One region of the Microbispora sp. GKU 823 genome, then DNA from elsewhere that is predicted to be linked to it. Evidence: riboswitches for the same ligand, from Rfam matches in the RefSeq annotation. Region 1 holds a riboswitch; each other region holds the start of a gene.

Region 1 (7,209 bases):
GGCCGCGGTCTCCAGCTGATCAAGCGGTTCGCCTACCGCTGGGGCACCCGGCCCACGCCGTATGGAAAGATCGTCTGGGTCGAGCAGCACGTCCCTTGACCCGGGCGTTCCCTCCCCGGCGAGCGTGTATGACTGATCGTTGAGAAGAGTTACGTTCGAATGGGGAGTTCGTGGCGAGGAGGGGACATGATCGACATCCGTGACGCGTACCGCAGGGCGCTGGACGGTTTCGGGGACCGCCTCCATCTCGTCCGCCGCGGGCAGTGGGAGCTGCCGACCCCCTGCGTCGACTGGGACGTCCGGGGGCTCGTCAACCACGTCGTCGCCGAGAACCTGTGGGCCCCCGAACTGCTGTCCGGCCGTACGGTCGCCGAGGTGGGGGACGCCTTCGAGGGCGACGTGCTCGGCGACGACCCGCTCAAGGCGTTCGAGGCGTCCGCGCAGGGCGCCGTCCAGGCGGTGTACGCCGAGGGCGCCCTGACCAGCGTGACCCACCTGTCCTTCGGCGACGTGCCGGGCGAGGAGTACATCACCGAGCTGTTCGCGGACGCGCTGATCCACACCTGGGATCTGGCACGTGCCATCGGCGGGCCGGAACGGCTCGACCCCGAACTCGTCGCCTCCTGCTCCGAATGGTTCGAGAAGGCGCGGGAGGACTACCGCGAGGCGGGGGTCATCGGGGACGAGCGCGACGTTCCGGCCGGCGCCGACCAGCAGACTCATCTGCTCGCCGCCTGGGGCAGGAACCCCTAAGCCCTACCGTGCAGCACCTTCCGCGGGGCCTACCGGCCTGTGGGCCGCCTGCCGTGGTTGGCCTTCTTCTTCTTGCGTGCCTTCGACTTGCGTGCGCGCCTGCCCATCACGACCGCCTTCCGTCGGGTACGGCTTTCGCTCACTGTCCTCCCCCGGATCGCCGACGGCAAGTACCCGGACCCCAACTCAACATGTCTCCACGTACGTGAGGCATAATTTGTTTGAATCTGTTGACAGGAGTGGTGGATGCTGGCCCAGCAACGGCAGCAGGCGATCCTGGAGAGGGTACGCAGAACCGGCGGGGTGCGCGTCGCGCAGCTCGTACGCGACCTCGGGGTCTCGGACATGACGATCCGCCGCGACCTGGAGGTCCTCGCGGAGCGCGGCCTGATCGTCAAGGTGCACGGCGGGGCGACCGCCACCGGCACCGGCTCGACGGAGGAGCCGGGCTTCGCGGCCAAGTCGGTGCGGCAGCAGGCCGAGAAGGAGGCCATCGCCCGCCGGGCCGCCATGCTCGTACGGCCGGGCAGCTCCGTCGCCCTGTCGGCCGGGACCACGACCTGGACACTGGCCCACCACCTGGTGGACGTGCCCGAGCTGACCGTGATCACCAACTCCGTCCAGGTGGCCGACGTCTTCCACCGGGCGGGACGGCCCGACCAGACCGTGGTGCTGGTGGGAGGCGTGCGTACGCCCTCCGACGCGCTGGTCGGCCCGGTGGCCGTGGCGGCCGTCCGCTCCCTGAACGTCGACACGCTCATGCTCGGCGTGCACGGCATGAGCGTCCGCGCCGGTTACACCACGCCCAACCTGCTGGAGGCGGAGACCGACCGCGCCCTCATCGCGGCCGCCCAGCAGCTCGTGGTCCTGGCCGACCACACCAAGTGGGGGACGATCGGCATCAGCACGATCGCCGCCCTGGGCGAGGCCGGTGTGGTCGTGAGCGACGTCGGCCTGCCGGAGGAGGCGCGCGCCGCGCTGTCGGAGCACGCCGGCGAGCTCCTCCTCACCGATCCGTCCGGGGAGACCGAACTGGAGACCGCACTGTGACGCCGGACCTCTGGAAGCCCCCCGTGACCCGGGACACCGCACCGTGAAGCTGGAGACCGCTCTGTGAAGCGCACCATCACCCATCTCGCCGACGGCCGTGAGCTGATCTACTTCGACCGGCGTGACGACGCCGACCACAGCGCCACCGACAAAAGGGACCTGCCGCCGCGCCCGCTCGCCTCCGAGCTGCGCTACGACCCCCTGATGGACGAGTGGGTGGCCGTCGCCCGGCACCGCCAGACGCGCACCCACCTGCCGTCCGCCGAGGAGTGCCCGCTCTGCCCGGGGCATCCCGGCTCGGAGATCCCCTCGCCGTACGAGGTGGCGGTGTTCGAGAACCGCTTCCCGTCGTTCAGCTTCAACACCGGAGCGTACGAGCAGGTGGGCGGGCTCAGCGAGGTGCGGCCGGGGATCGGGCGCTGTGAGGTCGTCTGCTTCACCTCCGACCACGACGCGTCGTTCAGCTCGCTGAGCGACGAGCAGGCCGAACTGGTCGTCGAGGCCTGGGCCGACCGCACGGCCGAGCTGTCCTCGCTGCCCGGCGTGGAGCAGGTCTTCTGCTTCGAGAACCGCGGCGCCGAGATCGGCATCACGCTGCCGCACCCCCACGGGCAGATCTACGCCTATCCGTACGTCACGCCGCGTACCCGGCAGATGCTGGACGCCGCCGCCCGCCATCGGGGCGGCAACCTGTTCGCGGACGTCCTGGCCGCCGAGCGGAGGGGCCCCCGGGTGGTGGCCGCCAACGAGCACTGGACGGCCTTCGTCCCGGCCGCCGCGCGTTATCCGTTCGAGGTGCACGTCTACCCGCATCGTCAGGTGCCCGACATCCCCGCGCTGTCGCCCGAGGAACGGGCCGCGTTCGCGCCGCTCTACATCGAGGTGCTCCGCCGTCTGGACGGGCTGTTCGGCGTCGTGATGCCGTACGTCGCGGCCTGGCACCAGGCCCCGGTCACCTATCGGCGCGACCTCGCCTACCTCCACCTGCAGCTCTTCACGATCCGGCGGGCGCCGAACAAGCTGAAGTATCTCGCCGGATCGGAGTCGGCCATGGGCGCGTTCGTCAACGACGTGCTTCCGGAGGAGGCCGCCCGGATGCTACGCGAGGCGGTAACGGCTTGATCTCCGAATGGTTGCGACTTTGGTGGCAGCCACGGTTTCTTTACCACTAGTATCCCTGACACCGGACGTCACAACCGGTACGCCTAATCCCGGGCGCCCGCCCGGGAGCCGGGGACCCAACCACGCACCTGGGGTCAAGGCAGTCGCCTGCCCGGGCTTCTCCAGCCCGAACCCGTCAGCTAACCCGGTCGGCAGATGGAGAGGAGTGGGCTCTGCCCCGCGCGTTCCCCCTGGCTCTCGGCGCGCTCGCCTCCGCCGTCCTCGTGTTCGGCGCGGCCACCCCTGGCGCCGCCGACCCCAAACCGACGGAGAAGCAGCTCAAGAAGGAGCTGTCGGACCTACGCAAGAAGGTCGACCGGCTGATCGGCGACTACAACGCCAAACGCGTCGCCCTCGCCAAGGCCCGCGTCGAGGAGAAGGCGGCCCGCGGCCGGCTGGCCAAGGCCGAGGCCGACTACGAGGCCGCCAGCGACGCCGTACGGCGGATGGCCGGGCTGCGCTACCAGACCGAGAGCGCGATGGCGCTGCCCGACATGAACACCGCCGCGCTGAACTACCAGCTCAAGGAGGAGCAGGCCGCCAGGCTCGCCCGCTTCGACCAGGTCCGCGCCGAACGGCAGCAGGCCGCGGACGCCGCCAAGACGCTGACCGAACAGCTCAAGGCGCAGGCCGCCGAGGTCGCCGGACAGCGCGAGGACGCCGAGGATCTCATCGACGAGATCAAGGACAAGCTCGACGCGCTGATCCCGATCGCGCCGGGCAAGCGCGCGGGCGGGTCGTGGGCGCCGGAGCTGCCCAGCGGCTCCGACAACATCACCCCCCGGATGCGGCTCATGCGCACGGAGGTCGAAAAGCACTTCGACCTGCGGTTTCCGGTCGGCTGCTACCGGGCCGAGAACAGCGGCGAGCACCCCCTCGGGCGCGCCTGCGACTTCATGATGAGCTCGGGCGGCGCCATGCCTTCCCCCGAGATGAAGGCGTTCGGCGACAGCCTGGCCGCCTGGGCCATCAAGAACGGGCCGAAGCTGGGCGTGATGTACGTGATCTGGCAGCAGCGCATCTACAACCTCGGCCATCCGGGCTGGCGGACCATGTCCGACCGCGGCAGCATCACCGCCAACCACTACGACCACGTGCACATCTCGATGTACTGACGCCGGGGCTCTCGTCGGCAGGCGAACGAGAAGGGCGGATCGGGTTATCGTCCTGCCATGAAGGACGAGCCTCCCCCGCCCCTGCTGGCCAATCGATGGGCCGACGCTGCCGGCGAAGGCGGGCCGGGGGCCGGCAGGGAGATATGCAGGTGTTTCGACCAACACAGGGTTCGCCAAGACAGGGTTCGTCCGCCGCACCTTGTGCGCTTCCATCCTGAGCGTCAGGACACTGCGTCCCCTGGCTGGCGACATCTGCTCGAGCTCGTAGAAGAAGCGGCGGCGGACGGCCGCGAGGTGTTCCGTCCTCTTGTCGAACTCAGCCCGGCCGAGCAGCGTCAGATCGTCACGTTGCCTCCGACCATCGCCAAACTCACCGAGGTCAAGCACTTGGTGCTCTACGGCAGTAACCTCGTGCGAATCCCCCCGGAGATCGGCTCGATGACCAATCTGCGGGAGTTCAGCCCTTACACGTCGCATCGCCTCCACTGGTTCCCGTACGAGCTGACCAGGTGCCGGCGGCTGAAGGCCGGCACGGTCAGCACCCGCTCGCTTTACGGCAACCTCAAGGTGCGAGCGCCGTTTCCTCCGCTCCAGCCGGGCAGAGCATCGACCCGGGACCTCGATCTCCTCGGCCTCGACCCTGGAGTGTGGGGCACCGACGTGATCCGCGCGTGCAGCGTCTGCGACCGGCCTATCGCCGAAGGCGGGCTTCACCAGGTGTGGATCTCATTACGGGTCGGCACCGACACCGTGCCGCTGCTGGTGAACGCCTGCTCACCGGCCTGCATCGACGCCCTTCCTGCTCCTCCAGATGGCTACCTGCCCACGCCGCACACCGGCGGGCCGGGCATGTGGCGAAAGCGGGGTGACCACCGTGCCTGACCTCACGGCGGACCTGTTCGTGTCGCTGGACGGCTTCGCCGCCGGCGTGGACGTGGGGGCCTTCTTCGGCTATCCGGGGCCCGGCCTCGACGCCTGGATACGCGAGGCGACCGAGCAGCCGCACCTGATGCTCATGGGTCGCGTCACCTATGAGGCGCTCGCGGCGATCTCGTCCGCGGCCGCCGACGAGGCGAGCACCCGGATGAACGACCTGCCGAAGGCCGTCTTCTCCAACACCCTGCGGGAGCCGCTCGCCTGGAAGAACACCCGGCTCGTGCGCGGTGACCTCGCCGAGCGGGTCAGGGCGCTCAAGCGGGAGTCGGCCGTGCCGCTGCGCTCGATCGGCAGCCTCACGCTGGTCAGAAGCCTGATGGAGCTCGGGCTGGTCGACCGGCTGCGGGTGATGGTCTTTCCCCTCACGCTGGGCGGCGACGGCCGGGAGCCCGCCTACGCCGGCTACCCCCGGACGGGGCTGGAACTGGCCGGCAGCAAGGTCCTCGACTCGCGCATCGTCCTGCTCGAATACCGGCCGGCAGGCCCAAAATGATGTGACTCCGCGCCGCGGCTCGGGGCAGGATGCCGGAATGACCGACACACGTATCGATCCCCCTGTCGCCGCGGACGAGCGCGCGATGCTGCGCGCCTGGCTGGACTGGCACCGTGAGACTCTCGCGGTGAAGTGCCAGGGCCTCACGGAGGAGCAGCTGCGGCTGCGCTCCGTGCCTCCCTCCAGCATGTCGCTGCTCGGCCTCGTACGGCACCTGGCCGACGTCGAGCGGGCCTGGTTCCGGCGGCGGCTCAACGGCGAGGACCTCGGCGGCATCTACTACAGCGACGACGACCCGGACGGCGAGTTCGACAACGTGGACACCGCGTCCGCGGAGGAGGCCTTCGCGACCTGGCGCGCGGAGATCGAGCACGCGCGTGCGGCCGAGGATGCCTGCGCCGACCTGGACGCGCTGGCGAAGGCGGACCGCCAGGGAGTCCGCCACTCGCTGCGCTGGATCATGTGCCACATGATCGAGGAGTACGCCCGCCACAACGGCCACGCCGATCTGCTGCGTGAGCGCATCGACGGGGCGACGGGCGAATAGGCTCCCGCCCGGCGGGGCTCAGCCGGACAGGCGGACCGGGTTGACGAGGTCGGCGTAGATGAGAAGGCCGCCCATGACGACCAGCAGGGCCGCCATGACGTACGTCAGCGGGAGCGCCTTGGCCACGTCCACGTAACCGGGGGCGGGCCGGCGGCGCACCCGCGCCAAGACCCGCTTGACGCCCTCCCACAGGCCGCCGGCGATGTGCCCGCCGTCCAGCGGCAGCAGCGGGATGAGGTTGAACATGCCCACCGCGAGGTTCAGCAAGGCCAGCAGGTTGATGAAGATCTCGATCTTGTTCTCGACCGGGAGGTCCGAGGCGGCGATCTCACCGCCGATGCGGCCCGCCCCCACGATGCCGATCGGCCCGTTCGGGTCGCGCTTCTCGCCCGAGAAGGCGGCGTTCCACACGCCGACCATCTTCTTGGGGATGTTGACCATCGCGACGGCGGTGCGCTCGGTCAGGTCCCACATCTGCCCGACGACGTAGCCGGGGCCCTTCTTCTCGACGACGACGGTCGGGCTCACGCCCAGGAAGCCGACGTTCTTCTCTACCTTGTCCGGGTCGGCCAGCGAGGGCATGTCCTGCGCGATCAGGTCGACCTTCACGTCGGTCCGCTGCCCGCCCCGCTCGATGCCGAGCGTCGTCGCCCCCGCGCCGTGCTCCCGGATCAGCCGCTGCGCGTTCTCCCAACTGGTCACCGGCGCGCCGCCGATGGCGACGATGCGGTCGCCGGGCCGCAGTCCCGCCTTGGCGGCGGGCGTCAGGGGGTCGCCATCGCGGCAGTCGCGGTGCCCCGCCTCCGCGGCCGGGATGGCGCACTTGGACACCGAGGACACGACCGGCGTCTGCTCGCGCACGCCGAACCCCATCATCACGACCGCGAACAGCACGAACGCGAGCACGAAGTTCATCGCCGGGCCGCCGGTCATGATGATGACCTTCTGCCACCAGGGCTTGCGGTAGAAGACCCGGTTCTCGTCGCCCGGCCGGATCTCCTCGGACGCGACCGCCCGCGCGTTCTCGATGAGGCCCTGCCAGGGACCGGTGGAGACGCTGCGCAGCTTGCCGGGCTCGTCCGAGGGGCGCGGCGGCAGCATGCCGATCATGCGGATGTAGCCGCCGAGCGGGACCCACTTCACGCCGTACTCGG
Region 2 (7,209 bases), on a different contig from region 1:
GGGCGATCGCCCTGAACCTGCTGTTCGGCGTGCCCCTGCTGCCGGCTGCCGCCATCACGGCCGTCGTCTCCTCGCTGCTGCTCATGCTCGCGCCGCGCGGACGCCGCCGGTTCGAGGCGACCGTCGCGGCGATGCTCGCGGTGGTCCTGGCCGGATTCGCCTACCAGGTGCTGCTGTCGGGGTCCCTCGCGGGTGTGGCGGGCGGCTTCGTGCCCCGCCTGGCCGGGACCGACAGCCTGCTGCTGGCCACCGGGATCATCGGGGCGACCGTCATGCCCCACGTCGTCTACCTGCACTCGGCCCTCACCCAGCACCAGGGCGCGCACGGCGGGCCCGGGGAGGACGTGCACAGGGAGGACGTGCGCGGGGATGTGCGCAGGGAGGCCGTGCGCGCCAGCCGGATGGACATCGCCGTCGCCCTCGGCACCGCCGGACTGGTGAACATGGCGATGCTGACCGTGGCCGCCGCCGCGTTCGGCGGCGGCGATCCCGGCAGCCTGCAGGCCATCCACGCCGGTCTCGGGCAGGTCCTCGGCCCCGGGGCGGCCGTCGCGTTCGCGCTCGCCCTGCTCGCCTCCGGCCTGGCCTCCTCCAGCGTGGGGACCTACGCAGGTCAGGTGATCATGGCGGGGTTCCTGCGCCGCCGCGTGCCGCTCGTGGCGCGGCGGCTGGTCACGATGCTCCCGGCCATGGCGGTCCTGGCCGTCGGAGTGGACCCCACGCGGGCGCTCGTGCTGAGCCAGGTCGCGCTGTCCTTCGGCATCCCGTTCGCCCTGGTCCCGCTCGTGGCGTTCACCAGCAGCAGGAAGCTGATGGGCGACCTCGTCAACCGCCGCCTCACCACCGTCGCCGCCGTCGTCGTCGCCGCCGTGATCAGCGCGCTGAACGGCTTCCTGCTCGTGGAGGTGTTCACCGGCTGAGGCGGCGTCGCGTCACAGCAGTTCGGCGAACCGGGCCGCGACGAGGTCCCAGCGCCACTCCTCCTCGATCCAGGCCCGGCCCCGCTCGCCCATCGCGCGGGCGCGGGCCGGGTCGGCCAGCAGGTCGCACAGCGCGCGGGCCACCGCCGTGTGCGAGGTGCCGTCGACCACCAGGCCCGTCTCGCCGTGCCGTACGGCGTCGGGGGCGCCGCCGGAGGAGCCCGCGACCACCGGCAGCCCGGTCGCCGACGCCTCCAGGTAGACGATGCCGAGGCCCTCGACGTCCAGCCCCCCGAACCTGCTGCGGCACGGCATGGCGAACACGTCGCCCGCGTCGTAGTAGGCCGGGAGCGACGCCCAGGGCACGGACCCGGTGACGACCACAGAACCGGTCAGGCCGGCCCGGGCGGCCGTTCGCTCCAGCGACCGCCGCAGGGGGCCGCCGCCGACCAGGAGCAGGACCGCGCCGGGAACCCGCCGCAGGACGAGCGGCCAGGCCCGCAGCAGCACGTCCTGGCCCTTGCGCGGCACCAGCCGGGAGACGCACACGACCACCGGCCGGTCACCCAGGCCGAGCGACGCGCGCACCCGGTCGCCGCCCGCCCCCGGGTGGAAGGCGGCGGTGTCCACGCCGGGCGCGAGCCGTACGAGCCTGGAGGCGGGGACGACCCTGGCGATCCGGCGGCGGGTGTAGTCGCCGAGGTAGGTCACGACGTCGGCCCCCGCCCCGATACGGCGTAGCAGGGCGCGTGCGCCCGGCAGGCGGGCCCACGACGCCTCGTGCCCATGGGTGAGCATGACGATCCTCGCCGCGCCCGCGGCGCGCAGGACGGGGGCGAGCAGCCCCAGCGGCGCCGCCGCCCCGAAGACGACGGTGGCGCCGTCCTCGACCAGCGCCGCCGCCCTTCTCGCCACCGAGCGCGTCGGCAGCATCAGCGAGGAGGGATGACGGACCACCTCGTACGGCTGGCGGGCGTCGAACTCCTCGCATCCCTTCCAGCGCGGGGCGTACACGACCACAGAGCCGGGCGGCCTGCGCGAGGCGAGGCCGTGCACGAACGCCTGGATGCCGCCCGGTCTGGGCGGAAAGTCGTTCGTGACGATCAGCGTCCGCTTCGTCATCCTCACCCCCGCTGCCGGCGTGGTCGCGCGGTCCGCCCGGGAACGCATTGTCGCAGCCACCGCCACCACCGTCGCCCTGTGCAAAGCAGAGGCCCTGTGCAAAGCAGGCGCCCTGTCGCGATCAGGAACGGGCGAGCCGCTCGCGCGCGTACGACCGCCATTCGCGGGTCAGGCCGTCGGCGGTCAGCCCGAGCACCTCCCGCAGGGCGGCGCCGATCTCCTCGCGTAGCGCGGCGCGGTAGAGGGCGACCAGCCTCCGCTCCCCGAACCTCGCGGCGATGTAGCGGCAGGCCAGCCACGCCTCCTCGTACGCCTGGGCGGGCCTGGCGGCGAAGTCGGCGGGCCCCGGCAGGGCGTTCAGCGCCGCCCTCCCTGCCGCCACGTCGGCGGCCAGCTCGGCGGCGACCGCACGGACCGGCAGCCCGCTGTCCAGATAGCCCACGTAATCGGCGAAGCCCTCCATGAGCCACATCGGGACCGCGCGGCGACCGGCGGTCGCGACGTGCGTCAGCTCATGGGTCACCACGACCAGACGGCCGGTCGCGGACAGGCGGGCGAACGCGGCCGGCTGCACGATCACGCGGCCGCCGGTGGCGACGGCCGCCAGGCCGTCCACGTTCGCCGGCGCGGCCAGCACGGCGGCCTGCTCCTCGGTGCGCGGCACGAGGACCACCGCGCCGCCGTACCCGCCCCAGATCCTCCTCACCGTGCGGCCCGCGCGATCGGCCAGCGCGGCGATCTCGGCGACCAGCGGCCGGGGCGACCCGACGACGACGGCGCGCTCGCCGCGGGCGACGGAGGCGCCGGTCCACATGCCCGGGTGCTCCCGCACGGCGGCCCGGGCAGCCAGCCGCAGGGCGAGCAGCGGGTCGGGCGGGGCCGCGGCGGCGGGCCCGGCGAGCAGCACGGCCAGCGCGACGGCCACGGCCGTGGTCGCACGGGGACGGACCCGATGAGGCGGAGCTTCGGGGTGGCGCCGGCCGGCCTCGGGGCGTACGCCGGGCACGCCTCCGGGCACACCGCTCGTGGCAGTCACGCCGTGCATGGTAGCCAGCACACGCCACCGGCCCCGTCCACCTCGGCGAGGTGGACGGGGCCGTAGGGACGGCGCCGGTCGAGGGGGCTGGTGACCGGTGCCCGTCAGACGCCCGGGCGGACGGCACCCACGAAGGTGCTCCTCCTGTAGGCGTCCAGCTTGTCGATCCGCACCCGCGTGCCGCTGTGCGGAGCGTGGATCATCTTGCCGTGGCCGACGTACATGCCGACGTGGCCGCCGCCGCTGGTGAAGATCAGGTCACCGGGCTTGAAGTTCCCCCAGGACACCTTCTTCCTGACCGCGCTGCGGATGGACCACGTCGTGCGCGGCAGCCGTACGCCCGCCTTGCGCCAGGCGTACTGGACCAGGCCCGAGCAGTCGAACGCGCCCGGTCCCGTGGCTCCGTAGCGGTAGGGGTCGCCGATCTGCTTCTCGGCCACCTTCACCGCACGCTGGGCCTTGGCCCGCTGGAGCGCGACCCTGGTGACCTTCCGCTTGGCGGCGCGCTTCTTGGTCTGCTGCTTCTTCGCGGCGGCCCTGCGGGCGGCGGTGTTCGCGCTCTTCGCCGTGGCCGTCTTCGTGGCCGTCTTCGTGGCTGGGGCCGTCTTGACGACCGTGACCGTCACCGTGTCCGCCGCCGCCGGATGCGCACCGGCGACCCCGACGGATGCCGTCAAAGCAGCACCACCAAGGGCAATTCGGGCAAGACGGGACAGGCTAGAGGGGGTGGTAGACAGGATCTCTCCTCGGGTCTTCCGCTCACGCCTACCGGGTTAGCTGACGGGTTCGGGCGGGGAAGTCGCCCTACGGCGCGCGATGCGCCGATTCACCCCGGACCTTCGCGTGAAGGTCGATGGTTCCCCGGCTCCGTGCCTCCTGACTGCACGGACTCGGCAGCCACCGGCGCTGAGGGATCCCGCGAGGGGGAGGGTGATGGAGAGCGCCGGTGACGGTGGATGACTGCGCGACGGCCGGCCGGACCGGGTGCGCCGCGGCGAGGCGTGCTCGCCGCGGCCCAGAAGCTACCGAGGACTCGCCGCGTTCGGCAAAGCCCTCCCGCCGGATAAAGATCGGATAACAGAGGCGGCGAAGAAGAAACCGCAGCTTACCCGCATCGCGAAAGGCTAAGTGTGACTCTGCTCACAATCTCGGCATCAACGGGTAAACCGGGTCACATGAGTCACAAAAGGCACAGAAGTTCACATAGAAGGCCGGGCCCTCAGGGGCGGACAGCTCCGATGGCGTGATACTCGGCGAGTGTGACAATCTTCACAACATCGCCGGTCTGCGGCGCGTGGACGACCTTGCCGTCGCCGGCGTAGATGCCGACGTGCCCGTACCCGGCGTGCCAGAGCAGGTCGCCCGGCTGGAGCTCGTCCAGCGAGACCCTGCGGCTCGCACCCCAGGCCCACTGCTCGTAGCTGGTCCGGGGCAGCGTCACGCCCGCAGCCGCCCACGCGGCCTGCACGAGCCCGGAACAGTCCCAGGCGTCCGGTCCCGTGCCCCCGTAGCGGTACGGCTTGCCGACCTGCTTGTAGGCGAACTGGAGGGCCGCCAGCGCGTTGCCGGACGCCGGCCCGGTGTAGACGATGCCGGCGCTGTTGGGGTTGCCGGGGTTGTACGTCCCGAGCGAGCGCAGCAGCTTCATCTGCTCCCTGACGAGCTTGTCGACCTTCTCCTTCTCGTCGGCGAGCTCGCTCTTGACGTCGGCGGCCTCCTGGTACACCACCTTGCTCTGGTCGCGGCGGTCCTTGAGGTCCTTGATCGCGCCCTCGTACTCCCTGAGCCGCCCGGCCCGCTCGGCCGACATGTGGTTGAGCGTGGCGAGGCCGCTGAGCATGGCATCGGGGTCGGCGCTGTAGAAGACGCCGCCCCACGACCCCATCTCGCCGACCTGGTAGCTGCTGACGGCCATCGAGACCAGCCCGGAGCGGAGCGCCTCGACCCGGACGTTCTGCTTCTTGTAGTCGTCGTTGATCGCGAGGTACTTCTGCCTCGCCTTCTTCCACTTCTCGTTGGCCGCGTTGTAGCGGTCCACGAGCTTGTCGGCCTGCTCGTTGAGCTTGTTCAACTTCGCCTTGGCCTGCGCGACTGTGGGCTTCGGATCCGCCTGCGCGCCCGTCACCGGCGTCAGCAGGACCACGGCGGCCAGACCGGCGGCCACCGGCACACGCCCTCGCACTGAGCCCCCTTGAGGATCAACCTCTTAGATCAACGAAACCTGCGGCGCGACTCTATCTAGGCGATCTTGATGCTTCAACCTATTCGCAGGTATTCGCGGCAGTCATCACGTACGGTGACGACGCCGGGCCGGAGCGCGCGTACGGCGCCTCAGCCGCGCCCGAGACGGCGCAGCAGTAGGAGCGAGGGCACCGGCCGGGCGCCCATGCGGCGCACCGACTCGGCCACCTCCCGGTCGGAGGAGACCACCGCGATGGCCCGCCCCGGCGGCTCCGCGCGCACCAGCGTGCGGATGAGGTCGTCGGCGATCTCCCCGGGCGCGCTGAACATCACCCGCACCCCGCGCGGCGCGGACACCTGGACGGGCCCGTTCAGCTCGGCGCCGTCGAACACGCACGTCACCTCCGCCCGCGTCTGCACGGCGAGCCCGCCGAGCCCGGTCAGCAGCCGGGCCCGCTGGTCGGCGAGGGTCAGCGACGGATAGCCGGTCTTGGTCACGTTGTAGCCGTCGACGATCAGATGCAGATGAGGGATGGCCAGGAGCTGGTCGAGGAGGCTGGGGGTCGTCGTTGGCCAGCGCCCGCGCGGGCACGGCCGTCACGCCCGCCTCGCCCGGCAGCACCGCGTTCACGTAGTCGGCCGGCCTGCTGATCGTCGTGGGCAGGCCGAGCTCCTTGCGCAGGCCGGCGGCGGCGTCCTGGAGCGCGTCCAGCAGCACCCGCACCCCGGGCGTCCTCGATGCTGCGGCCCTCGCGGGCGGCCCTGCGGCTGGCCTCCAGCTGGCGCTCGGCGTCCGCCAGGCGCTCCCTGAGCCGGCGCAGCTCGGTCTCGGCCGCGCCGTTGGCGCTCGCGGCTTTGGACCGCGCCTCGGCCGTCTCCGCCTCCAGCTCGGCCGCCCGCGCCTCGGCGGCCCTGACCCGCTCGCGGGCGTCGTGCAGCTTGCGCCGCAGGTCGGAGTTCTCCGCGCGGGCCGCCTTGAGCTGCTCGCGCACCCGGTCGATCTCCTCCTTGGCGGAGGCGCGCTGCGCCGCGAGCTGCTCGCGCAGCCGCGTCTCCGCCTGCTCCCGCTGGGTGCCCGCGGCGGCGGCGTGTTCCAGATCGGCCCGCGCCTGCTCGATCAGGTCCGGCCAGCCGGGCGGGCGGGTCAGGTAGGCCGCCGCCGCGACCAGCACCGGCTCGGCCGCGGGGGGCACCGTGCCCTGCGGCCAGGCTCGCCACCAGCTCGGGCCAGGCGGCCTCCACCGTCTCGGCCACCCGCTCGCGGAACTCCTTGTCGTTCTCCAGCTGGCCGCGATCGGCGCGCTGCCCAGGCGGGCGCGCTTGCGCGGGTCGAACTTGGCGATGTTGCGCAGCGGCGGCGGCACGGCCGCGGCGGGCATCGAGCCCAGCACCTGCGCCGCGACCTCCACCACGTGTAAACGGACCTGCTCGGGCAACGGACGAGACAGGCCTTCTCCGGCTGAACTCATCTCGTCGCTCCTCGGTCGTGTCCTACAGATCTTCTGCTCACTGCGGTCGCCCCGGCGGCGCCTCGCGGTGCTGTCGCCCCCGAGTGCGAGAACGTCCCCGATGCCCGCCGTCCGCGAGGCGTGACCCTCGCGGCGCGCCCACCGGATCGCCCTCACACGGCAAGATCTGCGAGACACTCCCTTGTTCTTGTCTTCCTTCAAGGGTACGGCCGTCGCACCGTGTTCCATGTCGCGTTCATGATCTGTGACCGTGCTCGGCGGCGGGGCCGGGCCGGGCACAACCGGTTGGCGGTCGTCCCGCCCCCGTCCCTACGCTTGGCGGCGTGTTCGCTCCTCCGTACCCGATCACGACCCCCCGGCTGGTCCTGCGCCCCTTCACCGAGGCCGACCTCGACGACCTGTACGCCTTCCACTCCCTGCCGGAGGTGACCCGATACCTCTACTGGGACGCCCGCACGCGGGAGGAGACGAAGGCCGCGCT
Region 3 (7,209 bases), on a different contig from region 1:
GGCGTAGTGGCGGCATATGGCGGAGGTGCTGCACCCGCACGAGTTCCACCGGCGCCACCCGGACGCGGCCCTGGCGTTCGCCGTGCTGCGCGGCACCCCGCTGCCGGAAGGCACGCCGATGGCGGACGTCCTGCTGGAGCGCGCGGCGGCCCACGGGGACCTGCTGTCGTTCGACGGCGTACGGCTGCGCGCCCGCACCTTCGCGGGGCGGTTCGAGGCCGCGCTGCGGACAGATCCCCGCGAGGCACTCGCCCTGCTCGCGCGCCGGCCGGGAGAGCTGCTGCGGCGCACCGCCGATCTCGCCCGCCGCCTGCCCGCCGCCGATCTGGCCGAGGCCCTGCGCGCCGCCGCGCCGCACGTCTCCCCCGCCGTGCTGATCGCCACCCTGGGGCAGTTGCGTACGCCACCGGGCGGGACCCGCATGTTCCTCCCGCGCGGGGGAGCGGCGCGGATCTGGGCCGAGCCCCGACACCCGCGAGAAGCTTGCCCCCGAGACCGTGGCCGCCCTGACCGCCGTACTGACCGGCGAGATGCTGCGCCGGGCCGCCGCGCTGCCGCCCGTCGGGACCGCGCTGCTGGACGAGGAGCTGGACGACCTGCTCGCGCCGGAGGCCGAGCGGTCCGCCTCGGCCTCGCTGGTACGGCTGCCGCGCGGCAGCGTCCGGCCGCTACCGCGCGGCGAGCGCATCCGGCTGTTCCTGCATTGGGCGGAGCCCTCGGATCGCGTGGTCGACCTGGACCTGTCGGTGGCGGTGTTCGACGCGCGGTGGGAGTTCGTCGGGCTGTGCGACTACACGAACCTGCGGCTCGGCGCGAGCGCCGCCGTCCACTCCGGGGATCTGACCTCCGCGCCCGAGCCGCTGGGCGCGTCGGAGTTCGTGGATCTCGACGTGGCCGCGCTGCGCGCGACCGGCGGCCGGTACGTGGTGCCCATCGTGTTCAGTTACAACGACGTGCCGTTCGACGAACTGGCCCGCGGTTTCGCCGGATTCATGGACGATCCGGACGGCCTGTTCGACCCGCTCGCCGTACGGCAGCGCTTCGACCTGACCGGCCCGGCCAAGATCCTCGTCCCGCTCGTCGCCGACCTCTGGTCGCGCACGATGCGCTGGGTGGACCTCAACGTGTCCGCGTTCGCCGGGTTCCACGACGTGTACGAACACGAGGAGCAAATCGCCCGTCTGGGCGCGGCGGCCGAGGACGCCTACGGCCTCGGCGAGCGCGTCACCCTGTGGGAGGTCGCCTGCTGGCACGCCGCCGCCCGCGCCCGCGAGGTCGTCGTACGGCACCGCGACGGCGCCGTGAGCCGGCACGCGCGTCGTCCCGGCGAAGACGCCGCCGCCTTCGCGTCCCGCCTCGGCGTACGGCACGCGGCCGGCCCCGCTGCGGAGGCCGGCGCGGCGGAAGCGGGTCTCGCCGTGGTGCTGGAGGACGACGTGCGGGTGAGCGAGGGGGCACAGGTCTACGCCCTGCATCCTGCCCGTCTCGACCCCGCCCTGATCCGCTCACTCGACGCCTGCGACCTCGTCGGCATGCTCGCCCCGGCGGCGCGCTGACCCCGCCGGAGATAACCGTTTGCGCGCTCACGGACCCGCGTGGGAAAGTGAGCGCGCTTCACACAGATCACAGCGAAGGAACGAAGCCTATGTTCTCGGCGTCCCACAGTGGCCGCCGTCGGCACTGACCGGTACGCCTCCCGCGTCATCGGTTCACTGCCCTCACCGTCTCACGGCGGCCCCACGTGACGGTGCCCTGTGCACCTTCTCCATCCCCGTCCGGGATGGCTTTCCCGTGCGAGTTCACCCCTCCGCGCCGAGCGATGGGCGAACCGCTCCACCTTGTCGTTCGTGAGGTCGATATCACCGTGGGCATCGATGTCCAGAGTTTCGCCGTGGCCAACCTTCGCCGCCGTCCCGAAGTCGTCGAGATCGGGGGCTTCGTCCTCGGCGTCGAGCCCGGCACCACCAGCCCGTACGTCAACTACGCGACACCCCTGCCCGGCGCCAGGCTGGGCGGACGGGACGTCGCGGCGCTGATCGGGCGTTCCGCGAGCGCGGGCTCAAGCCCCGGCTCGAGTTCGCCCCGGACGCCGCGCCCGCCGTGGAGCCCGCGCTCCGCGAGGCGGGGTTCACCGTCGAGGCGGTGCACGACTATCTCGTCTGCACCCCGGCCACGCTGACGCCGCCGCCGGCCGTCCTCCCTGTGGAGGCGCCGGCCACGGACGAGGACTACGTGGCGATCGACGCCGCCCTGTCCGAGGCGTTCGGCGGCGAGTTCGCCGCGTCGCCGGAGGGCGCGGCCCGGCTGCGCCGTACGGAGGAGAACGGCGGCGCGGTCCGGTTCGTCCGGGCGCCCGGCGGCGGCTGCGCCGGGGCGGCCATGTGCTCCGCTCCGGCCGTGGAGACGTCGGAACTCGCCGGGGTCGGCACCCGCCCCGGCTTCCGCGGACGGGGCATCGCCGCCGCGGTCACCGCCACGCTCGCCGAGACGATGCTCGCCAGGGGAGCACGGTCGGTGTGGCTGGAGTACGGCGGCGAGGGATCGCGCCGGGTCTACGAACGCGTGGGCTTCCGGCCAGGGGGCACTCGCCTGTACATGTCGCTCGAAGCCTGACGACCGCGGACCGCCGGCCGTCCGCGCCCTGCCCTCACCCTGGGCGGCGCCGCGCGGCGGCGACGAGGCGGGATCAGGCGGGAAGGGACCGGCGGGTGGCCGACGCGAGCCCGGGCGGCGCCGCGGCCAGGGCCTTGTGGATGGCCTCGACCAGGGCGAGCGCCGCCTCCTCGGTGAGCTCGATCGCGACCCGGGCCGACGGGCCCTCGGCCGGGTTGGTGAGGTCGATGTTCACCGTGTGCTCCTGGCACGCGTGGTAAGGATGGTCGACGTAGACCATGCCGTCGGTGACCGTGAACCAGCCCGACGCCCCCTTGGCGGCGCCGTCGATCCGGATCTTCTCGGTGAGATAGGTGCACATCCCTGTTCTCCTCAGGCGGCGAGGTGGCGGCTGAAGAAACCGAAGACCTTCTTCCAGCCCTCCACCGCGGCGGCGGGCCGGTACGCGGGGCGGTCCACGGAGAAGAACCCGTGCCCGGCGTCGGGGAAGACGTGGAACTCGTGTTCCTTGCCGAGTTTGTCCAGCTCCGCGGAGAGCACTGCCACCTCGTCCGGCGAGGGGAACCTGTCGTCCGCGCCGAAGAGCCCGAGCAGCGGGCAGGACAGGTCGCCGGCCCGGGAGATCAGCGGTTCGGCCTTGAGCGGGGATTCGGCGGGCGGCGCGGTGACCACGAAGGCCCCGTAACAGTCGACGGCCGCGTCGATCCGGAGCGAGCAGGCGGCCAGGAACGTCTGCCGCCCACCCGAGCAGTAGCCGATCACTCCGATCTTGCCGTTGGCGTGCTCCAGGCCCTTGAGGTACGCCGCGGCGCCGGCGACGTCCCCGACGAGCTGCTCGTCGGGGACGCCCCCCTTGGCCCGGGCCGCGGCGGCCTGGTCGTCCGGGCTGACCCCGGCGCCCTCCCGGGAGTACAGGTTGGGGCAGATCGCCGCGTAGCCGTGCGCGGCGAACCTGCGGACGATCTCCTTGGTGGCCTCGTCGTAGCCGGGCAGGTGGTGGATGACCACGACCCCGCCGTAGGGGCCGGAGCCGAGCGGCCGGGCCGCGTACGCTTCGAGTTCGGCCCCTTCGTGCCCGGTCACGGCGACCGTACCGGCCCACATCGCGTCCGTCATAAGAAAGTCCCTTTTCCCTGTGGCGACCAGCAGTTAGCTTGGCTAACTAAGCTAGCCGCCCGGTAATGATCCGATGAATACGGCAGTGCCGCGGCCGGCGAGCGGCGCGGCGTCGCCGTCATCGCGGGCGGGGTGTTCAACAGCGGCATCCTTGCCGCCTCTGACCCCTTGCCGAGTGTGTGGGCGCATGTGCCGTACGACGCTGTGTGGCGTATCTCACCGCGGGCGGCCCGCGACCGTGAGGACCTGCGGAAGCACGGAACGGCTGCGACCAGAATGATGCCCTTTGCCGGGTTTTTGGTCGTGTCACACTTGTTATCTACTAAGCTTCCCGATGTCTCGCCGGTGTGCGGTCCTCAACCCGAGGACGACCGGCGACCGCCGAATCCCGGAAGTCATCGATCCCGGGAACCGGGGACCCACGTCTCTTGGGGTGAATCCGGACCATCCGGTAGGGCTACTCCTGGCCCGAACCCGTCAGCTAACCCGGTAGGCGGCCAAGGAGAGGAGAGCGCGTGGAGTGTCGGCTCCACCTGCCCACCCGGTCCGCGTCGCGTCGCCGGACCACATGCCCGCCCTGGAACGTCTCCAGGCTTCCGGGGTGATGGCGCGCCCGTGACGGGCTGCCACATCTCCCGTTTCTGATTCCGCCCCGCCGCGGCCGTGTCCCCGGCCGGTCATGCCGTCATGCCGTCACGCCCCGCGGGCCGGTTCGTCATGTCTCGAAGCGCGCCATGAGGAGCCTCCGATTTCCACCGATCCGATTGCTCGACAGCTGCTCGACGCCGTCCGCCCCGAACTGGGCTACCGCGAACGAGCCGGAAAACACACGAAGTTCGGCAAGTGGTACGCCGACAACGTCGCCAAGGACCCCGATTTCACGACCGCTCCCTGGTGCGACATGTTCGTCTCCTGGGCGGCGGACCGGGCCGGGGTGCAGGACCACGTCGGCGAGTTCGCGCTGACCACGCGGCACGCCAAGTGGTTCAAGGAGCACCACGCCTGGAGCGGCAAGCCCGAGCCGGGCGCCGTGGTCTTCTTCGCCTGGTCGGGGTCGAAGAAGATCCGCGACATCGACCACGTCGGCATCGTCGAGAAGGTCGTCGGCGGGAAGGTCCACACGATCGAGGGCAACGTCGACGGCGTGTGGCTCAAGCGCAAGGTGCGCGACAAAAGCAAGATCGTCGGGTACGGCCTGCCGCGCAAGGTCAAGGTGACGCCGAAGGCGCCGGTGACGATCCAGCCCGTGGCGGCCGTGCATGCGAGCGTTCAGGGCGCGGGGCCCACCACCAGGAACATGGCGGCCACCCAGGGGCAGTCGCTCGACCTCGTGTGGTCGCCCGGCGACGCCGTCCTGCCGGCCGGTCTGCTGTTCGCGGTGGTCTCCACCGCCGTGACCGGACTGCGGTTCAAGGCCGCGGCGGCGACGTCCGGCGGACGGCACCGCAAGCGTGGGTGACCTCCCGCCGCCTTCCCGGATCTGCGGGTGTCGCGTTGCCGGCTCCGGCCATCGCGGCGGCCTCATCCCAGGAGGCTCTTCATCTCCCTGATCTCGGCCGACTGGCTGGAGACGATGGACGCCGCCATCCGCCGGGCCGGCTCGTAGACCCCGGTGCGCAGTTCGTCGCGCGCCATGGCGACGGCGCCTTCGTGGTGCCGGATCATCATCGTGAGGAAGGCCCGGTCGAAGGCGCGTCCTGACAGCCGTTCGAGACGCCGCATGTCCTCGGGGGACATCATTCCGGGCATGGCGTGGTGCGCCGGCCCGGGGCTCCCGCCGGGCGCCGGCTCGCCCCAGGCCGTGAGCCAGCCGCTCATCGTCCGGATCTCGGGAGCCTGCGCGGCCTCGATCCGCCGGGCGAGCCGCGCGACCCGGGGATCCGCCGCGCGGCCCTCGGCCAGCCTCCCCATCTCCACCGCCTGACGATGATGCGGGATCATCATCCGGGCGAACATGACGTCCTGGTCGTTGTGGTCGGCCGCCGGCGTCGTAGCGGCAGGCCCGGCCAGCGCGGTGAACGCGGTGAGCGCGGGCGGCGAAGAAGCCGTCCCGGCCCAGGCGGCGGAGCCGTACGCGCCGGCCACGCCGACCAGCAGATCGGCCGTCAGCAGGGCCACCGGCAGAACACGTCCCCTCATCGGCCAACACCTCCTCGGTCCCGCCGCCCTGCCCGCAGTGCCGATGGCGGCGACCATCCCCGGGCAGCCGCCGCCCCGTCGGCTTGTCGTACCCCGTCCCGCGGAACCTTCCCGTCAGCCCTGAACGTGATCTGAGCGGGGCCGGTCAGCACTGGCCGTCGGCGAGCACCCAGTAGTCCGGGCCGGTCTGGCGCAGCGCGTGCGTGGTGAAGGTGTTCCACAGGCCCATCGCGTCGTTCGAGCCCTTCGCGTAGGTGTAGCCGCCGGACTGGTACGCCCGTCCCGCCGTGGTGTGGGCGTAGTTGCTGGCCCGTACGCAGGTGCCCGTCGGCGGGGCAGTGGGTGTGGCACTGGGCGAGGGGCTGGGCGTGACGGTGGGCGTGGCGGTGGGGCTGGGCTGGGCGCCGCCGTCGAGGCCGAAGAAGAGGGCGTCGTGGTAGGCCGAGCAGATCGTGTCGAGGAAGTACGCCGCGGTGGCGCCGCACTGGTCGGCGGCGCCGCCGGGATCGACAGGAAGGCCGTGGCCCATGCCGCTGATCTCGTAGAGGCGCACGTCGTCGCCGCCGTACACCTTGAGCGTGGTGCCGCCGGTGAGCGACCGGGTGGAGGTGGGGGTCTGGGAGACGCCCCGCACGTTCGTCCACTGGTCGCGCAACTGGGCGCCGTTGGCGGGGACGACCGTGTAGTCGGACTGGCCCTGCCAGACGGCCACCCGCGGGTACGGCCCCGCGTAGCCGGGGTAGGCGTTGCGCACCAGGTCACCCCACTGCTGCGGGGTCCTGCTCGTCGGGCCGTACTGGCAGCCGGACGCCTCGGTCAGGCTGCTCGCGCAGCGGTAGGCGAGGCCGGCGGCGATCGATCCGGCGGCGAACACGTCCGGGTACGTCGCCAGCATGACGGCGGACATCGCCCCGCCCGCCGACAAGCCGGACACGTAGACCCGTGAGGGATCGGTCCCGTAGTTGGCGACCGCGTACGCGACCATGGCGCGGATGGACGCGGCCTCGCCCTGCCCCCTCGTGGTGTCGCCGGTCTGGAACCAGTTGAAGCAGCTCGACGAGTTGTTGGCGCTGGAGGTCTGCGGCAGCACCAGGGCGAAGCCCCACTGGTCGGCGTACTTGCGCCACCCCGAGTCGGCGAAGTAGCCGCTCGCGTTCTGCGTGCAGCCGTGCAGGAGCACCACGAGCGGCCGGCCGCCGGGCAGGCCGTCCGGACGGTAGGCGTACATCGCCAGGTTGCCGGGGTTGGATCCGAACGAGCCGACCTGCACCAGCGAGGCGGCCGCGCGGGCGGGGTGATCAGGGCCGTGCCGAGCAGGCCGGCCAGGACGAGCAGGAGGAT
Region 4 (7,209 bases), on a different contig from region 1:
CCAGCGCCCAGAACGGGCCCCGCCAGCCCACCAGTTGCCCGGCGAACGCGCCGAGAGGCACCCCGACGACGTTGGCGAGCATGCCTCCGGCACTCACCAGACCCAAAGCTCGGGAGCTTGCCCCAGGGCCCGCGGTACGGCCGGCGGTCACGTTGGCCACCGCCCAGAACGCCCCGGTCGCCAGCGCCGTCACAAACCGTGCTGCCAGGAGCAGCGCGAAGCTGGAGCCGACCGCGACGACGAGATGCCCGGCCGCGAACACGCCCAAGGCGAGCATCAGCGTCAACCGCCTGGGCAGCCGCAGCGTCAGCATCGCCATCGACGGCGCGCCGATGATCATGCCGGCCGCGAACACCGTGATCAGCAGTCCCGCCTCGGGTACGCTCACCCGCAGGTCGCCGGCGATCTCCGGCAGCAGGCCCGCGACCACGAACTCGGTCGTGAGCATCAAGACCGGGCACCGCCTCCGAGGACCGGCTCAAACTCCTCGCCAGCCTGGCAGCCACCCAGCCCCAGGCAACCCGACCCCAGGCAACCCATCCCACCAACCAGCCGCGCTGAGCTTGCGAGCCGGTCGCGATCATCCGCCTGACAGGAGCCGTCGCCTCCGGCACCCGCCGTTTCACGGACGGGCGTCGTCCCGCAGGCGGCGCTCCCGCCTGCCGCGGGCGAGTTCGGTGCCCAGGGCGTCCAGGCGCTGGTTCCAGAAGCGGCGGAAGTGGTCGAGCCAGGTGTCGACCTCGCGCAGCGGCGTGGGATCGACGGCGTACAGGCGCCGGGTGCCCTCGGCCCGGACCGTCGTGAAGCCGCTTTCCCGGAGCACGCGCAGGTGCTGCGACACCGCGGGCTGGGAGATCCCGAACTCCTCCTGCACGATCGCGCCGATCTCTCCGGCGGAGCGCTCGCCCTCGGCGAGCAGTTCCAGGATCCGGCGGCGCACCGGATCGCCGAGGACGTCGAACGCGTGCATGCCGCCAGGCTCGCAGCCCGCGCTCTTGTAGGTCAATTTGCGGCAGTCGGGCGGCTTTCGGCGGGGACGGCGAAGCGCGCCGGGATCACCGGCGCGCTTCAGGGGCCGTCGTCTCTCAGGAGGAGGCGGTGGTGGTGGACGCGGAGGTGTCCGCGGGGTACATCGGGTAGCCGTACCCGGCCACCTGCCAGGTGGGACGGGTGCGGGCCTCGACGGCGCCGCCGTCGCCGGTGTTGCCCTCGATGGTCCGGATCGTGCCGTCGCCGTTGTCCTTGACGACGAAACCGACGTGCTGGACGTCGTCGATGTCCTTGCTGCCGTTCCAGTTGAAGAACACCACCGCGCCCGGCTTGGGCGTGTGGCCCCAGCGGCCGTGGTCGGCGAACCACTGGGCATGCTCCACCGTGTAGGCGTCGGAGCCCATGACCGGCGCGATGCCGAGCTGCTGGCCCACCCAGGAGACGAACATGTCACACCAGGGGGCGTTCAGGTAGCCGTCGATCGTGCCGCCGTCGCGGGCGAGGGTCTCGCGGGCACGCGGCGTGGACATGTACCAGTGCTGGAACTTGGTTCCGCCGCCGTTGGCGTTCTCGCTGATCCCGACCTGGCTCCTGGCCAGGTTCAGCACGTCGGCCGCGCTGACCTTGGGCAGCGTGGAAGCGATCTCGGCCATGGACTTCGCGGCCGCCGGGCCCTTGCCGGTGGCCGGGTTGTCCGCGTGCGCGGCCGGCGACGCGAGCAGCACGGCCGAGGCGAGGGCCCCGCCCGCGAGGGCAGCGCGAACACAGGTGTTGAGGACGTGCATGGTGGGGCGTACTCCCTTACTTCCATGCCGCCTACCGGGTTAGCTGACGGGTTCGGGCTGGAAGTCGCCCTACGGCAGGTATGCCGATTCACCCCAGGAGAGGTGGGTCCCCGGCTCCGCGCGGACGCGGACTCGGCGGCCGGGCGGCAGGCCGGGATCGGCTTGCCGCGTCGGTCTGAGGAGGGCTTCTTGACCATTGAGATGAGCAAGTGCGCCCTGAGCTGCCTAAAACGTAATAGACCAGGTCAAACCGGTCAAGTTAGAACAACCCAGATTTTACTGGTCAGTAGGGAGCAAACCCGGCAGGGCCGGGTAACCGGCCGCAGAGCGATCATCGATTGCAGGAGAACCCCGGCTCACCTCGGCAGGCGTACGGTCACCGCCAGGCCGCCCTCCGGCCGGGCGAGCGCCTCCACCCCGCCGCCGTGCGCCACGGCGATGGCCCGGACGATGGACAGGCCCAGCCCCGCCCCCCGGGCGGAGCGGACGCGGTCGCCGCCGAGCCGCCGGAACGGCTCGAACAGGTCGTCCACCTCGTACGGCGGGACCAGGGGCCCGGTGTTCTCCACCGTCACGCTCACCCCGGCCTCGTCCTCCCGCAGCCGGACCCAGACCTCTCCGTCGCGCACGTTGTACTTGATCGCGTTCTCCAGCAGGTTGACCAGGCAGCGTTCGAGGAACAGCGGGTCGCCGTGCACGACCGCCGGGCACAGGTCCTCGTGGACGACCACCTTCCTGCGGCGCGGCTGCAGGTCGATCTGCTCCATCGCCATTCGGACGATGTGCCGCAGGTCGACCGGCTTGCGGGCGGTCAGCTCCTGCTCCGACTGCGCCAGCATGAGCAGGCCCTCGATCAGCCGCTCATACCTCGCGTTGGTGCCGAGCAGCGCGCGAGCCAGCGCCTTGAGGTCCTCCGACGCCGCGGGCTCCTCCAGCGACACCTCCAGGACCGTACGGTTGACCGCGAGCGGGGTGCGCAGCTCGTGGGAGGCGTTGGCGATGAACCGGCGCTGGGCGTCGAACACCCGGTGCAGCCGGTCGAGCATCGCGTCGAAGGTGTCGGCGAGACGCTTGATCTCGTCCTGCGGGCCGCGCAGGGCGATCCGCTCGTGCAGCGTGCTCTCCGACAGCCGCTGCGCGGTCTCGGTCACCCGGTCGAGCGGGCGCAGCGCGCGGTCGGCCACCAGGTAGCCCACGGATCACCGCGACGGCCCCGACCAGGACCATGACGATCACCGACGACCTGAGCACGTCGCTCAGCACGTCGGCCGCCCCCTGCTCGACGTTGGTGCGCACCCGCTGCGCGAGCAGGTCGCTGTCGGGCAGCCTGCCCCCCAACATGGCATCGGGGGCGCCGGTCACCTTCGACGCCACCGCCACCACGAACCGCTGGTTGAGCGCCCGCGCGGTCAGCAGGTGGGTGAACCACAGCAGCACCGATCCCGCCAGGAAGAACAGCCCGCCGTACAGCAGGGTGAGCCGCGTCCGCAGGCCGAGCCTGCTCCACAAGGACAGGACACGGATCACAGCCGATACCCCCGGCCCGGCACGTTCTCGATCACCGGCGGCTCGCCCAGCTTGCGGCGCAGCGAGGTGATCGTGACGCGCAGCACGCCCGTGCCGGCGTCGGCGTGCTCGTCCCACACGTTCGCGCGCAGCCGGGCCGAGGTCACCAGCCCTCCGCCGGCGCGCATGAGCTCGTGCAGCACGTCGAACTCCTTGCGGCCCAGCGCCACCTGCCGCCCGTCCCGCGTCACCGTACGGCGGGCCGGGTCGAGCCGGATCCCGGCCCGCTCGATCACCGCAGGCACCGCCCGGGGCGAGCGCCGGGCCAGCGCCCGGATCCGGGCCACCAGCTCGGCGAACGCGAACGGCTTGACCAGGTAGTCGTCGGCGCCCAGAGACAGGCCCCCGACCCCGGTCCCGCACCCGCCCGGCCGCCGTCCAGCATGAGGATGCGGCTCGCCCCACTGGCCGTGACCAGCTCCCGGCACACGTCGTCGCCGTGCACCTCGGGCAGGTCGCGGTCGAGCACGACCACGTCGTAATCGACGTAGGCGGCCAGCTCGAGCGCCTCCTGACCGTCGTAGGCCACGTCCACCGCGATGGCGTGCAGCCGCAGCCCCCGGGCGACGGCCTCGGCCAGCTGTTCCTCGTCCTCGACCACGAGCACCCGCATCCCAACCTCCCGCTCGGCTCCGAGAGTGGCGCAGTCGGTGTTAGCCGCGGATAAGCGGATCTCGCTTATCCGCGTTTAGCACCGCCTCCGCTGAAGTTGGGCCCCGTCCCGGGCGAACGCCCCGGATGAGAAGGAGCGACAGAGGAGGAACGACCCATGCGCTTACGACCGCTGCACCCCCTGGGCCCGGCACTGGGGCCCACACTGGGTCTCACACTGGGGCTCGCACTGGCGCTGACCGGCTGCGGCGCGGCCCCCGCGGACGACGGGATCGCCAGCGCGGGCGGTGCCACGTCGGGCGCCACGGCCAGGCCGTCGGCGTCGGCCACCGTGGACCGCCAGGAGGCCCAGCTCAAGTTCGCCCAGTGCATGCGCGAGCACGGCGTGGACGTGCCCGACCCCGATCCCGACGGCCGCGTCCGGATCATGAGCAAGAAGGGCGACGAGGCCTCGATGCAGAAGGCCATGCAGGCCTGCCAGCACTTCATGAAGGACGCGGTCGGCGACAAGCTCGGCGGCGACGATCCCCAGGCGCGCGACCGGATGCTCAAGTTCGCCCAGTGCATGCGCGAGCACGGCGTCGACATGCCCGACCCCGAACCCGGAAAGGGGCTCCAGGTCAAGATCAAACCGGGCCAGGAGAAGGCGATGGAAGAGGCGCAGAAGGCCTGCGAGGAGTTCGCGCCGGGGAGGAAGCCGTGAGGAAGGGCCTGGTGATCGCGGGCGCCGGAGTCCTCGCCCTGGCCGCCGCGGGAACCGCCGTCGCCGTGGCGGGCGGCGACGGCGCCGGCGCGGCCGAGCCGTCTTCGCCCCCCGTGCCCGCCACCGCGTCGGTCACCCGCCAGGACCTGGTCGACACCAAGACCGTGGAGGGGTCGCTGACCTACTCCGGCGCGCGGCAGGTGAGCACCGACGCCTCCGGCACCGTGACCTGGGTGCCCGCCGAGGGCGCGGTCGTACGGCGCGGCCGTGCGCTGCTCAGTGTCGACCGCAGGCCGGTGGTCCTCATGTACGGCTCGCTGCCGATGTACCGCCCGCTGCGGCAGGGCGTCGACGACGGCCCCGACGTCGAGCAGCTCGAACGCAACCTCAAGGTCCTCGGCTACGGCGACGATCTGACCGTGGACGACCACTTCAGCTACGCCACCTACCTGGCCGTCAAGGAGTGGCAGGACGACGCCGGGCTGCCCGAGACCGGACAGGTGGACGCCTCCCAGGTGGTCTTCCTGCCCGCCGCCGCCCGGGTGACCGACGCCAAGGTCGAGATCGGCGACAGGACCACCCCCGGTCGTCCGGCCCTCACCGTGTCGGGCGTACGGCGGCTGGTGCACGTGGACCTGTCCACCGACGACCAGTCGCTGGCCAGGAAGGGCGCCAAGGTCACCGTGGAACTGCCCGGCGGCGAGCGGGTCACCGGGAAGATCACCACGGTCGGCACGGTGGCCGAGGCCGTCCCCTCCGGACAGGGCCAGGACGAGGGCAGCACCATCGACGTCGACATCACCCTGAGCAAGACCCCGAAGACCCGCCTCGACAAGGCCCCGGTCGAGGTGGAGCTGGTCAGCGAGCGGCGCGAGAACGTGCTGGCCGTGCCGGTGGAGGCGCTGCTGGCCCTGCGGGAGGGCGGCTTCGGCGTCGAGGTGGTCGAGGGCGCCTCCACCCGCGTGGTCCCGGTCGAACTCGGCGCCTTCGGCAGCGGCATGGTCGAGATCACCGGCGCCGGGCTCGCCGAGGGCATGAAGGTCGGGGTGCCCGCCACATGAGCATCCCGCAGCCCGAGCAGCCCTACGTGGTGGAGCTGCGCGAGGTGACCAAGGAGTACGGCGGCGGCGTACGGGCCCTGCGCGGGGTGGACCTGCTGGTCGAACCCGGCGAACTGGTCGCCATCGCCGGGCCGTCCGGCTCCGGCAAGTCGACCCTGCTGCACCTGATCGGGACCCTGGACCGGCCCACCACGGGCACCGTACGGATCGCCGGGCACGACGTGGCCGGGCTTTCCGACCGCGAGCTGTCCGCGCTGCGCGCCCGCCACCTGGGCTTCGTCTTCCAGCAGTTCCACCTCGCGCCCGGGGTGAGCGCGCTGGACAACGTCGCCGACGGCCTGCTGTACACCGGCACGCCGCTGCGGGCGCGGCGGGAACGCGCCGCCGCCGCGCTGGAGCGGGTGGGCCTCGGCCACCGGCTGGGCCACCGCCCCAACCAGCTGTCCGGCGGCGAGCAGCAGCGGGTGGCGGTGGCCCGCGCCGTGGCGGGCGACCCGCCGCTGCTGCTGGCCGACGAGCCGACCGGCAACCTGGACTCGGCGGCGGGCGCCGAGGTGCTGGGCGTCCTGCGCGACCTGCACGCCGCCGGCACGACGATCGCGGTCATCACCCACGACCCCGAGATCGCCGAATGGTGCCCCCGGCAGGTGCGCGTACGCGACGGCCGCGTCGTCGCCGACGCCGGGGCGGGCGCCGGGCGCCGCCCTCCCGGAGCGAACCCCAAGCTGCCGGATGCCGAAACCGCGGGGGCGGCGAAGGGAGCGCCACGATGAACCGTCAGCGGCTGACCCCCGCCAGGCTCGGGCCGTCCGACGTCCTGCGGACCGGCGCGGCCGGGCTGCGCACCCGCCCCGCGCGGGTGGTGCTGTCCGCGCTCGGCATCGCCATCGGCATCGCCACCATGATCGCGGTGCTGGGCATCTCGTCCTCCTCCCGCGAGCAGTTGCTGCGCCAGCTCGACCGGCTCGGCACCAACCTGCTCACCGTCGCGCCGGGGCAGACGATGTTCGGCGAGGAGGCCAAGCTGCCCGTGGAGGCGCTCGGCATGGTCCGGCGCATCGGACCGGTCCGCACGGCCTCGGCCACCGGCACGGTCGACACCACCATCCGCCGCACCGACCGCATCCCCAAGGCCGTGACCGGCGGCATCGCCGTCCAGGCCGCGACCGCCGACCTGCTCACCACCCTGGAGGGCCGGGTCGTCAAGGGTGCCTGGCTGAACGCCGCCACCGAGGCGCGGCCCGCCGTCGTGCTGGGCGCCAAGGCCGCACAGCGGCTCGGCATCACCAGGATCGGCGTACAGGTCTGGATGGGCGAGCGGTGGTTCACCGTCGTCGGCGTCCTGGGCCCGATGCCGCTCGCCCCGGAGATCGAGCGCTCGGCGCTCGTCGGTTCCCGGCCGCCGAGAAGTACCTTGGCTTCGACGGCCACCCGACGACGATCTACGAGCGGTCCGCCGAGGAGTCGGTGGAGGCCGTACGTGCCGTGCTGC

Evidence for each region. A riboswitch is a leader RNA that binds a small molecule or an ion and turns the genes downstream of it on or off. The one in region 1 is predicted to bind cyclic di-AMP.
Region 2: another riboswitch for cyclic di-AMP. It lies ahead of B1L11_RS04700 (C40 family peptidase); the one in region 1 lies ahead of B1L11_RS28210 (hypothetical protein).
Region 3: another riboswitch for cyclic di-AMP. It lies ahead of B1L11_RS37400 (CHAP domain-containing protein); the one in region 1 lies ahead of B1L11_RS28210 (hypothetical protein).
Region 4: another riboswitch for cyclic di-AMP. It lies ahead of B1L11_RS08640 (CHAP domain-containing protein); the one in region 1 lies ahead of B1L11_RS28210 (hypothetical protein).

The regions. Positions count from the first base shown of each region.
Region 1 covers NZ_MWJN01000063.1:16,796-24,004, forward strand. The annotation lists gene B1L11_RS28190 (SpoIIE family protein phosphatase) at 1-19, shown strand, start outside; gene B1L11_RS28195 (TIGR03086 family metal-binding protein) at 187-753, shown strand; gene B1L11_RS28200 (DeoR/GlpR family DNA-binding transcription regulator) at 1,000-1,803, shown strand; gene galT (galactose-1-phosphate uridylyltransferase) at 1,867-2,925, shown strand; cyclic di-AMP (ydaO/yuaA leader) riboswitch at 2,996-3,133, shown strand; gene B1L11_RS28210 (hypothetical protein) at 3,189-4,079, shown strand; gene B1L11_RS28215 (hypothetical protein) at 4,137-4,961, shown strand; gene B1L11_RS28220 (dihydrofolate reductase family protein) at 4,954-5,508, shown strand; gene B1L11_RS28225 (DinB family protein) at 5,546-6,055, shown strand; gene B1L11_RS28230 (RIP metalloprotease) at 6,074-7,209, opposite strand, start outside.
Region 2 covers NZ_MWJN01000005.1:102,318-109,526, forward strand. The annotation lists gene B1L11_RS04685 (Nramp family divalent metal transporter) at 1-920, shown strand, start outside; gene B1L11_RS04690 (glycosyltransferase family 4 protein) at 933-2,042, opposite strand; gene B1L11_RS04695 (hypothetical protein) at 2,164-3,078, opposite strand; gene B1L11_RS04700 (C40 family peptidase) at 3,183-3,755, opposite strand; cyclic di-AMP (ydaO/yuaA leader) riboswitch at 3,830-3,984, opposite strand; gene B1L11_RS04705 (C40 family peptidase) at 4,298-5,260, opposite strand; gene B1L11_RS49765 (NYN domain-containing protein) at 5,410-5,757, opposite strand; gene B1L11_RS04710 (hypothetical protein) at 5,775-6,728, opposite strand; partial or broken gene B1L11_RS04715 (GNAT family N-acetyltransferase) at 7,052-7,209, shown strand, end outside.
Region 3 covers NZ_MWJN01000113.1:1,608-8,816, reverse strand. The annotation lists gene B1L11_RS52910 (hypothetical protein) at 1-423, opposite strand, end outside; gene B1L11_RS52915 (RING finger family 4 domain-containing protein) at 1-7, shown strand, start outside; gene B1L11_RS52905 (TerD family protein) at 498-1,556, shown strand; gene B1L11_RS37415 (GNAT family N-acetyltransferase) at 2,101-2,613, shown strand; gene B1L11_RS37410 (DUF6295 family protein) at 2,687-2,974, opposite strand; gene B1L11_RS37405 (dienelactone hydrolase family protein) at 2,986-3,729, opposite strand; cyclic di-AMP (ydaO/yuaA leader) riboswitch at 4,099-4,241, shown strand; gene B1L11_RS37400 (CHAP domain-containing protein) at 4,409-5,188, shown strand; gene B1L11_RS37395 (DUF305 domain-containing protein) at 5,251-5,868, opposite strand; gene B1L11_RS37390 (PHB depolymerase family esterase) at 6,014-7,138, opposite strand.
Region 4 covers NZ_MWJN01000011.1:44,794-52,002, forward strand. The annotation lists gene B1L11_RS08630 (MFS transporter) at 1-448, opposite strand, end outside; gene B1L11_RS08635 (helix-turn-helix transcriptional regulator) at 623-970, opposite strand; gene B1L11_RS08640 (CHAP domain-containing protein) at 1,086-1,775, opposite strand; cyclic di-AMP (ydaO/yuaA leader) riboswitch at 1,790-1,923, opposite strand; gene B1L11_RS08645 (HAMP domain-containing sensor histidine kinase) at 2,132-2,971, opposite strand; partial or broken gene B1L11_RS08650 (response regulator transcription factor) at 3,299-3,954, opposite strand; gene B1L11_RS50110 (hypothetical protein) at 4,111-4,656, shown strand; gene B1L11_RS46615 (efflux RND transporter periplasmic adaptor subunit) at 4,653-5,717, shown strand; gene B1L11_RS08660 (ABC transporter ATP-binding protein) at 5,714-6,490, shown strand; gene B1L11_RS08665 (ABC transporter permease) at 6,487-7,209, shown strand, end outside.